Regions from separate parts of the Streptomyces sp. NBC_00286 genome, predicted to be linked through region 1. Evidence: riboswitches for the same ligand, from Rfam matches in the RefSeq annotation. Region 1 holds a riboswitch; the other holds the start of a gene.
What was found. A riboswitch is a leader RNA that binds a small molecule or an ion and turns the genes downstream of it on or off. The one in region 1 is predicted to bind cobalamin.
Positions count from the first base shown of each region.

Region 1 (5,330 bases):
TCGGCGTGACCAGGACGGTGTCCCCGACGCGGACGGACACATTGCCCGACGTACCGACGACCAGACCTTCGGACACCGTCCGGCGGGCCGTCGCCACCAGCTCGCGCCAGGGCCGTTCCGTGGCGTCCCGCGCGCCCTGCCGCTCCGTGTCCCGCCCGTCCCCTGCGTCCCACCGCTGTTCAGCCATGCCGCGATCCTGCCAGCCGGGGACAAGGGCCCGGCGCGGGCGAGGGCACTTTAGGGCGGAACACCCACCTCCGAAAGGGCGCAGAAACGAACAGAACGCCCACTCGGAGCAATTGGCCGATGAGCAACAGGAGTTCGCGGACCCTCCCATACCCTCAGGGAGATTTGTCGTGCACGCAGCCATTCCGGGGGAAAGATGGCCCGCGATCGCAAACCGTCCCGAAGTCGCCGACTGTCCCACAGCCGCCGCGCTCGCTTCGCCGTACTCTCCGTGGCGACGCTGACCATCGGCGCCACCGCTCTCGTAGAGATGCCGGTCTCTGCGGCAGCAAAGCCCGAAGGACATGACGTCTCCTCGCACCAGAAGAACGTCAACTGGGCGAAGGCGAAGAGCAAGGGCGCCAAGTTCGTCTACGTGAAGGCGACCGAGTCCCACACCTACCGCAACCCCTATTACAGCCAGCAGTACCACGGCGCGCGCAACGCGGGCCTGATCCGCGGGGCGTACCACTTCGCGCTGCCGCACAAGTCGTCCGGCAAGACCCAGGCCGCCTACTTCGTACGCAACGGAGGCGGCTGGCGGGCGGACGGCTGGACGCTGCCGCCCGCGCTCGACATCGAATACAACCCGTACGGCAAGAAGAAGTGCTACGGCCTGAGCAAGTCCAAGATGGTCGGCTGGATCAAGTCGTTCAGCAACGAGGTGAAGCGGCAGACCGGCCGCCGCCCGGTGATCTACACCACCACGCACTGGTGGAAGAACTGCACCGGCAACAGCGCCGCGTTCGCCTCCAACCACGCACTCTGGCTGGCCCGGTACAGCTCGTCGACGGGGACGCTGCCCGCGGGCTGGCGGACGTGGACGTTCTGGCAGTACGACAACGGCGGGACGCTGCCGGGTGACCAGAATCTCTTCAACGGGTCCATGAGCCGGCTCAAGCAGTTCGCGAGGGGCTAGAAGCAGAAGGGCAAGAAGCGGAAGGGCTTGAAGCAGGAGAAGGCTGGAAGCAAGGGCAGGCGGAGCCCGATACTCCGCCTCAGTTCGACTAACGCGCCGCCGATCTGGTCGACTACAACACTGCCCCTCCGGGTACCCGGAGGGGCAGCGACTCGTTTCGATACACCTCGTGGTCCTACTGAGTTCATCTTCCGTTCATTCAGGTTGCCTACGGTCCACGAACCGCTGACGTCCAATAGAAGACCGGGTAAATGGAGAACTTCTCGCTGATCCTCGCGATAGTGGTGGTCACCGCCCTCGCGTTCGATTTCACGAACGGTTTCCACGACACCGCCAACGCGATGGCCACCACCATCTCGACCGGCGCGATGAAGCCCAAAGCCGCGGTGGCCATGTCCGCCGTACTCAATCTGGTCGGCGCGTTCCTCTCGATCGAGGTCGCCAACACCATCTCCAAGGGCCTCGTCGACGAGACCGGCATCCAACCCGAAGTGATCTTCGCCGCACTCGTCGGCGCCATCCTCTGGAACCTGCTGACCTGGCTCGTAGGCCTGCCGTCCAGTTCCTCGCACGCCCTCATGGGCGGCCTGATCGGCGCCACCATCGCCTCGGCCGGCATGGGTGCGGTGCACGGCGACGTCCTCGTCACCAAGGTGCTGATCCCCGCGATCGCCGCCCCGCTGGTCGCGGGCCTCGCCGCGATGCTCGCCACCCGGCTGACGTACCGGCTCGGCCGGAACGCGAACGGCGAAGCCGCCAAGAAGGGCTACCGCACAGGCCAGATCGCCTCCGCCGGGCTCGTCTCGCTGGCGCACGGCACGAACGACGCGCAGAAGACCATGGGCATCATCACCCTCGCCCTGGTCACCGGCGGCGCCATCGCCCCCGACTCCGACCCGCCGGTCTGGGTCATCCTCTCCGCCGGTCTCGCGATCGCGCTCGGCACCTACCTCGGCGGCTGGCGCATCATCCGCACGATGGGCAAGGGCCTGACCGACCTCCAGCCGCAGCAGGGCTTCGCCGCCCAGACCAGCGCGGCCACGGTCATCCTGGCCTCCTCGCACCTCGGCTTCTCCCTGTCCACCACGCACTCGGTCTCCGGCTCGGTGATGGGCGCGGGCCTCGGCCGCAAGGGCGGAGTGGTCCGCTGGTCCACCGCCACCCGGATGTTCGTCGCCTGGGGCCTGACGCTGCCGGCCGCGGCCCTGGTCGCCGCGATCGCGGAGTACGTGACCTCCTTCGGCGCCTGGGGCACCGCGTTCGTCGCCGTCTTCCTGATCGCGTCCAGTGCCGCGATCTGGGTGGTCTCCCGCCGTGAGGTGATCGACCACACGAACGTCAATGACACCGACGGCACAACTGACATCAACGGCACGGAAGTAGCCGCCGACGTGATGGGCACGGCCATCGCCGCCGTCACCCCGCCCCCGCCGGGCCACGTCGAAGAGCCGGACACCGAGCCCGCCACCCGCACCGCCACGGTCTGAGGAATCCACCGCATGCACATCGACTGGGCAGCCCTCGGCTCCGTCTTCGGAGTCAGCCTCATCGTCACCGTCGCCCTCGTGGGCGCATTCACCCTGGGCATCGTCGGCCTCTCCCGCCGCGAATCGGCCTCCGCACAGGGCAACTCCGCGCTCCTGGCGACGACCGGCGCGTACGCCTGCTTCACGGCATGCGCGGCGGCAGTGGCGTACGGCATCTACCTGATCGTGGCCTGACGCCCAACACCCCACCCGCCCACGTCCGTCGGCCCACACGTCTGTGTGGGCCTTCGCACACTCTCCCGTCGCAGGTCAGCGGCAAGTTGACGGCTGTTCGTGGGCGTGGTGGACTGCCCGAGCCAAGTACGGCGGCAGAAGAGGAAGCCGGTGTGAGTCCGGCGCGGTCCCGCCACTGTCACCGGGGAAGCAGTTCTCCGGGAGCCAGGAACTCTCGCCGTCGGTCTCGTCGAACCAGGGCGCGGACACCCTGAGTGAGGACATATCGCCATGCGCGGCTGCCTGTTGCGGATCAGTTTGCCGAGTACGAGGGTTTCGCCGAGTACGAGGGTTTCGAGGACCCCAAGGGTTCTGCCTGACGTAGCGACAGGCTGACCCCATGCGTGCCGATCGCGTTTTCGCGTACGGCGCCGCCGCCGGCCTCCTCGGTGACCAACTCCTCGGCGATCCACGCCGTGGACATCCGGTCGCCGCGTTCGGCCGGACCGCGAGCGCCGTGGAACGGGTGCTGTGGCGGGACCACCGTGGGTGGGGCGCCCTGCACACCGCCGTATGCGCCGGCGGTGCCGTATCGCTCGCGGCCCTCGCCGCCACGTCCGTACGTACGTCCCGTACCGCCTCGATCGCACTGACCGCGGCCGCCACCTGGGCCGTGGTCGGCGGCACTTCGCTCGGCCGCGAGGCCCGGGCCATCGGCCAGGCACTGGCCGCCGGGGACATCGAGACGGCCCGGGAGCGACTGCCGCACCTGTGCGGACGGGACCCGCAGGCGCTGGACGCCGACGGGATCGCCCGCGCCGTCGTCGAGTCCGTCGCCGAGAACACCTCGGACGCGGTGGTCGGCGCGCTGGTGTGGGGCGCTGTGGCGGGTGTGCCGGGCCTCGTCGGCTTCCGGGCCGTCAACACGCTGGATGCCATGGTCGGGCACAAATCGCCCAAGTACCGGCGTTTCGGCTGGGCTTCGGCACGGCTCGACGACGTGACGGGCTGGCCCGGCGCCCGGCTGACCGCCGCCCTAGCGACCGTCGCGGGCGGCGATCCACGCGGAGCCATACACGCCTGGCGCACCGACGCCGCCCAGCACCCGAGCCCCAACGCCGGGCCCGTCGAGGCCTCGTTCGCGGGGGCGTTGGGCGTACAGCTGGGCGGAACGCTGTCGTACGGCGGGCGAGTTGAGCACCGACCCGTACTCAACGGCGAGGGACGGGCCGTCCAGGTCGACGACATCGAGCGGGCCGTACGGCTCTCGCGACGCGTGAGCCGGCTCGCGCTCGGCGCGACGGTCGCCGGACGGCTCGTCACGCGACGGCTCCTCACCGGTCGGCTCATCGCAAAGGGGCGTACGTCATGAGCGGCGGTGGGCTGCTGGTCGCCGGGACGACTTCCGACGCCGGAAAGAGCGTCGTCACGGCCGGGATCTGCCGGTGGCTGGTGCGCCAGGGCGTCAAGGTCGCGCCCTTCAAGGCGCAGAACATGTCCCTCAATTCGTTCGTCACGCGCGAGGGCGCCGAGATCGGTCGCGCGCAGGCCATGCAGGCACAGGCCGCACGCGTCGAGCCGACGGCGCTCATGAACCCCGTACTGCTGAAGCCCGGCAGCGACCGCAGCAGTCAGGTCGTGCTGATGGGCAAACCGGTGGGCGAGTTGAGCGCGCGCGGCTACCACGAATGGAGGGGCGGCGCGGAGCGCCTCGAACATGGGCGGCGGGGGGTGACGGGCGGGAGGCAGGAGCAGTTGCTCGGGACCGTGCTGGAGTGTCTGGCCGAGTTGCGGGGCACGTATGACGCGGTGATCTGTGAGGGGGCGGGCAGTCCCGCCGAGATCAATCTGCGGCGGACCGACATCGTGAACATGGGGATCGCCAGAAACGCCCGGCTTCCCGTGCTCGTGGTCGGGGACATCGACCGTGGCGGGGTCTTCGCGTCGTTCTTCGGGACGATCGCTCTGCTGTCGCCCGAGGACCAGGCGCTCGTCGCCGGGTTCCTGGTCAACAAGTTCCGCGGCGATGTGTCGCTGCTGGAGCCGGGGTTGGACATGTTGCATGGCCTCACCGGGCGTTCGACGTACGGCGTACTCCCCCTCCAGCACGGCCTCGGCATCGACGAGGAGGACGGGATGGCGGTGTCGCTGCGGGGCGCCGTCCGCGAGTCCGCGGTCGCGCCGCCCGTCGGGGAGGACGTCCTACGTGTCGCCGTCTGCGCGATCCCTCTCATGTCCAACTTCACCGACGTGGACGCGCTGGCCACCGAACCGGGCGTCGTGGTGCGGTTCGTGGACCGGGCGGAAGAGTTGGCCGATGCGGACCTGGTGGTGATTCCGGGGACCCGCGGGACAGTGCGCGCCCTGGAGTGGTTGCGCGAGCGGGGACTTGCCGACGCGCTGAAGCGGCGGGCCGTCGAAGGACGCCCCGTCCTCGGCATCTGCGGCGGTTTCCAGATCCTCGGCGAGCACATCGAGGACGAGGT
Region 1 covers NZ_CP108054.1:8,099,398-8,104,727, reverse strand. Annotated here, with positions in the region: gene OHT21_RS36675 (class II aldolase/adducin family protein) at 1-187, opposite strand, end outside; gene OHT21_RS36670 (lysozyme) at 383-1,144, shown strand; gene OHT21_RS36665 (inorganic phosphate transporter) at 1,396-2,631, shown strand; gene OHT21_RS36660 (hypothetical protein) at 2,644-2,865, shown strand; cobalamin riboswitch at 2,958-3,101, shown strand; gene OHT21_RS36655 (cobalamin biosynthesis protein) at 3,245-4,216, shown strand; gene OHT21_RS36650 (cobyric acid synthase) at 4,213-5,330, shown strand, end outside.

Region 2 (5,330 bases), 3.3 Mb from region 1:
CAGGACCGCCGCCACCGCCAGGTGCATCAGCGCGAGGGAGACCCGGGTGCCGCCGTCCATGCCGTCGCCGATGAACGGCAGGAAGGACACGGCCAGTACGGCGCCGGCCACCCCGGTCCAGATGGCGTGGGCGCGCCGCGCCACGAACCGCTCCAGGGCGGCCAGCAGTCCCCAGCCGGAGAGCGACGCGAGCAGTGCGACGACCGCCACGGGCACGGCGCCGATGTCGAGCGTCTGCTCGCCGTCGGCGATTCGCAGCCGGTGCCCCAGCAGTGGGTCCGCGACCAGCCACACCAGGACGGGGGCCAGGACGGCCAGGGCCGTAACTCCCAGGCGCCTTCTCCGCGCGCTCACTTGGCGCCCCCCGAGAGCGCCCCGCGCAGGAAGACCTCGACCAGCTCCTGCGGGGTCAGGTCGGGCTCGTCCTCCGTACGCGGCTGGGTGAAGAGCAGCCCGAAGAAGAGGGCCGCGATCTGCTCCGGCGGTCGGCGCAGGGCCGCCTTGTCTGGTTCCAGCAGCTCCGCGAGGGCCGCGCGGATACGGGTCATCGACTCGTCGCGGCCCGCGCCGCGTACCGTGCCGGGGTGCTTGCCGCCGCGATGCCCCAGCGAGCCGAGGATCGCGCCCATCCTGTCCATGTGTGCCTGCAGTGCCTCGGCCGCCTCCGTGAGCCGGTCGGGCAGCGGCTGGGATACGTCGATCGCGTCGAGCTCGCGGACCGCGTGCTCGGGGGAGAGCGCCTCGGCCATGCAGGCCTGCAGCAGCTCGTCCTTGTCGGCGAAAACCCGGAAGATCGTGCCCTCGCCGATGCCCGCGGCGCGGGCGATCTTCGCGGTCGTCACCGCGGCGCCGTACTCGGCGATCAGCGGGATCGCGCTCTGGATGATCATCGCGCGCCGCTCCTCCGGCGACATGCCGGGAGCGCGGCGGCGGGTGGTCTGGTTCTCCTTAGGTGCTGTCATGACCGCAAGAGTACGGAGTGAGTGCTCACTCCGTCAATGAGTGAGCACTCACTCCGCCCACTTTCCCGCATTCGGCTGCTTGTCGATGGCGGCCTATCAAGATCCATAACTACGGGTGGAGTGCTAGGCGCGCACGGTCGCCTGCGTCCAGCTGTCACTCGACGATCCAGCTTGTCGTCCGCCACTGACAATGCCCTTTCCGTACATGTCGGTTCGCGCGGTTAGCGGAGGCGAAACCTCACCGAAATCCCTTGTGAGACAAGGGCCCTACGCTGGAACCGAGCGCCTGGAGCCGTATTTTCTGCGGCCCGGAACGGGAGGTGAGCCGGTGGTCGACGTCCCGCGCGAGCGCCCGCAGCGCATCAAGCGGCTGCGCCCGGTGGGCGACGGAGAACTACGGCTGCACCACCGCGTCGTGCACGGCTACCGCCGTGCCTACCGCATGGCCGGCCAGGGCCCGGTACTCGTCCTGATCCACGGCATCGGCGACTCCTCGGCGACCTGGGCCGAGCTCATCCCCGACCTCGCCCGCACCCACACGGTGATCGCCCCCGACCTGCTCGGCCACGGCGCCTCGGAGAAGCCCCGGGCCGACTACTCGGTCGCCGCGTACGCGAACGGGGTGCGCGACCTGCTGTCCACGCTCGACATCGAACAGGCCACGCTGGTCGGGCACTCGCTCGGCGGCGGCGTCGCCATGCAGTTCGCGTACCAGTTCCCGGAGCGCACGGAGCGGCTGATCCTGGTCAGCGCGGGCGGCGTGGGCCGCGAGGTGAATCCGGTCCTGCGGGCGGTGTCGCTGCCCGGCGCCCATCTGATGCTCTCCGCGCTGCGCCTGCCCGGCATGGGTGTGCAAGCACGCCTGTTCGCCCACCTGATGCGACTCCTCGACACCGATCTGGGCCAGGACGCACCGGAGTTGCTCACCCTCGTGGACGCGCTTCCCGACGCGACCTCGCGCAGCGCCTTCATCCGTACCCTGCGCGCCGTGGTCGACTGGCGCGGCCAGGTGGTGACCATGCTCGACCGCTGCTACCTCACCGAGGGCATGCCCACGATGCTGATCTGGGGCGACCGGGACAGCGTGGTGCCCGTACGGCACGCGTACGGGGCGCACGAGGCGATGCCCGGCAGCCGCCTGGAGATCTTCGAGGGGGCCGGGCACTTCCCGTTCCACACCGACCCCGCGCGGTTCCTCTCCCTCGTCGAGGAGTTCACGCGTACCACCGGCCCGGCCGACTGGAGCCGGGAGAACTGGAGCGGACTGCTCCGCGCCGGACGTCCGGGCAGCGCGGCGGGACAGCCGGACACCGCGCAGAACCGGGCCGTGGAGCGGGACATGAGAGAGGCGAGCGAGCGCAGCGCGACGTGATGCCGCGCGGCCCGGTCTCCTCCACGGGCGTTCTCCTCCAGCCGGTCCAGAGACGCCTCGACGCCGAACCGGCAGTGGTGTTCCCGGAAGCGCCGCAGAGGGCGCGTCGGCTTCGCCTGTCGGGCAAGAGGCTGTCGGGCAAGAGGCGTAACGCCCCCTGGGTACCGCCCTGATGACGCGCCGTGCCTCAGATGCGATGATGCTCGGCGACAAGGCGACGGCGGACGAGGAAGCCGGTGTGAATCCGGCGCGGTCCCGCCACTGTGATCGGCGAGCGGATCCCGAACAGGCCACTGCCCGGAGACGGGTGGGAAGGCCGGGACGAGCTTCGACCCGAGAGCCAGGAGACTCACGCGGTCGCCTCCTCGACGAACCCGGGGCGGATTTCCCCGGAGGAGGGTGGTTCGGCATGCCCGTGAGGCCGGCCGAGGGGGCGTACGAGAGCCCGGGGGGCAGGGGACCGGTCGAGGCGATACCGCCCGGCCAGGTGCCGTGCCGGGTCGTCGTGTGCCGGGACTGCTGCTGCGGCAGTCCCAAAGTGACCGGCGTCGATCACGCGGCGCAGACCGCGCGCCTCCGTGAGGCCGCCCCCGTACGCGTCTCCGCATGCCTGGACGTGTGCGATCAGGCCAACGTGATCGTCGTGCAGCCCTCCGCCGCCGGACGGGCCGCCGGGGCGCGGCCGGTCTGGCTGGGTCTGGTCAACGACCCGGCCGCGACCGAGGACATCGCCGCCTGGGTGAGGGCGGGCGGCCCCGGCATCGCTCCCCGGCCCGAGATCCTCGACCTCTACGCCTTCACCCCGCCTCGGCGCCGCGCGGTCTCCTGAGACCGGCAGCCCGCGCGCCGACCGTCCGCGCGCCGACCGTCCGTAGCACCCGTACGAGAGGAACCTCCCATGACGGGCACACGCCCGCTGTCCTATCTGCTGGCCATGGCCACAGCTCTGCTGATCTCCGGATGCGGCGCAAGCGCCCAGGACGACGCCGGTGGCGCCAACGGCCCGGCCGCGAAGGGCTTCCCGGTCACCGTGTCCAACTGCGGGGTGAAGACGACGTTTCAGCGCCCGCCGCAGCGCGCGGTGTCGCTGAACCAGCACGCGACCGAGGTGATGCTGGCGCTCGGGCTGGAGAAGTCGATGGTCGGCACGGGCTACCTCGATGACGAGATCCTCCCCGACTACCGGGCCGCCTACGACAAGGTCAAGGTGCTGTCGAAGGAGTACCCGTCGTACGAGACGCTGCTGGCCGCCGAGCCCGACTTCGTCTACGGCGGCTGGTCCTCCACCTTCGACGAGAAGGAGGGCCGCTCCCGTGACGCCTTCACCAAGGCCGGCGTCAACACGCGCCTCAACCTCGAGGAGTGCCCGTCCGGGCCGGTGACCATGACCTTGATGGACAAGGAGATCCGCGAGGTCGCCAAGGTCTTCGGCGTCCCGGCGCGGGCCGAGCGGCAGATCGAGCGGCTGCACGCCACCTTGGACGAGGTGGAGGAGCGCCTCGACGGCGTCGAGCCGGTCAAGCTGTTCGTCTACGACAGCGGCGACAAGACCGCCTTCACCGCGGGCGGCGCGGGCATCGGCAACGACATGATCGAGCGGGCCGGCGGGGTCAACCTCTTCGCCGAGCTCGACAAGCCCTTCGGCGACGTGTCGTTCGAGCAGGTGGCCGAGCGGGCGCCCGAAGTCATCGTCATCTACGACTACGGCGACCAGACCGTGGCCCAGAAGAAGGAGTTCCTGCTCGCCAACCCGGCTCTGAAGGACGTACCCGCCATCAAGAACCAGCGGTTCGCGGTGCTGCCGCTGTCCTCCACCGTCCTGGGCGTACGGGTGCCCGCGGCCGTTTCATCGCTGGCCCGTCAGCTTCACCCGGACCGCTTCCGGTGACCGGTGTGACGGAGCCGGCCGCCGCCGGCCGAGACGCCGACGGGGCCGACGCGGGCAGGATGCCAGGGACTGCCGAGGCGGTCGGCAAGAGCGCTCCCGGGCCCGGGGCCGCGCAGTCCGTGACCGGCCGCCGCAGGCTCCCCTACGCCCTGGTGCTGGCCGGGCTCGGCGCCCTGGTCGCGGTGGCGGCGACGTTCGGGATCGCGGCCGGTTCGGTCACGATCCCGGCCGGGGAGGTGTGGGGCATCCTGCTCCACCAACTGCACCCCGCCCTGGCCGAACCGACGTGGCCCCCGGTGCGCGAGACGATCGTCACCGACGTCCGGCTGCCCCGGGTACTGCTGTGCGCGGTGGTCGGAGCCGGACTGTCGGTGGCGGGGATGGCGTTGCAGGCCCTGGTGCGCAATCCGCTCGCCGATCCGATGCTGCTGGGGGTCTCGTCGGGCGCGAGCGTCGGCGCGGTGCTGGTCCTCGTCTTCAACGTGACGCTGTTCGGTGCCTTCTCGCTGCCGCTGGCGGCGTTCTGCGGCGCGCTGGCGGCCCTGGTCGCGGTGTACTTCCTGGCCCGCTCCGGCGGACGGATGACCACCGTGCGGCTGGTGCTGGCGGGCGTGGCGATGGCCGAGGTGCTGTCGGCCGTGGCGAGTTTCCTCGTGGTCACCTCCAACGACCCCCACAAGACGCAGTCGGCGCTGCGCTGGATGCTCGGCGGACTGGCCGGCACCACCTGGACGATGGTGTGGATCCCGGCCGGCGCGGTCCTGCTCGGCACGGCCGTCCTGCTCGGTGTGAGCCGTCCGCTGAACCTGCTGCTCGCCGGGGAGGAGGCCGCGGCAGCCCTCGGCCTGGACGTCCACCGCTTCCGGGCCGCGCTGTTCACCGTGGTCGCGCTGATGATCGGCACGATCGTCGCGGTCAGCGGCCAGATCGGCTTCGTCGGCCTGATCCTGCCCCACGTCGTACGACTCCTGGTCGGGGCCGACCACCGCCGTGCGCTCCCGGCCGCGGCCCTGCTCGGCGCGGCCTTCCTGATCGCCGCCGACCTGGCCGCACGCACCCTCATGAACCCCGAGGAGATCCCCGTCGGCATCCTCACCGCCCTGGTCGG
Region 2 covers NZ_CP108054.1:4,849,182-4,854,511, reverse strand. Annotated here, with positions in the region: gene OHT21_RS22170 (DUF6069 family protein) at 1-354, opposite strand, end outside; gene OHT21_RS22165 (TetR/AcrR family transcriptional regulator) at 351-962, opposite strand; gene OHT21_RS22160 (alpha/beta fold hydrolase) at 1,291-2,334, shown strand; cobalamin riboswitch at 2,517-2,705, shown strand; gene OHT21_RS22155 ((2Fe-2S) ferredoxin domain-containing protein) at 2,744-3,163, shown strand; gene OHT21_RS22150 (ABC transporter substrate-binding protein) at 3,233-4,222, shown strand; gene OHT21_RS22145 (FecCD family ABC transporter permease) at 4,282-5,330, shown strand, end outside.
Region 2: another riboswitch for cobalamin. It lies ahead of OHT21_RS22155 ((2Fe-2S) ferredoxin domain-containing protein); the one in region 1 lies ahead of OHT21_RS36655 (cobalamin biosynthesis protein).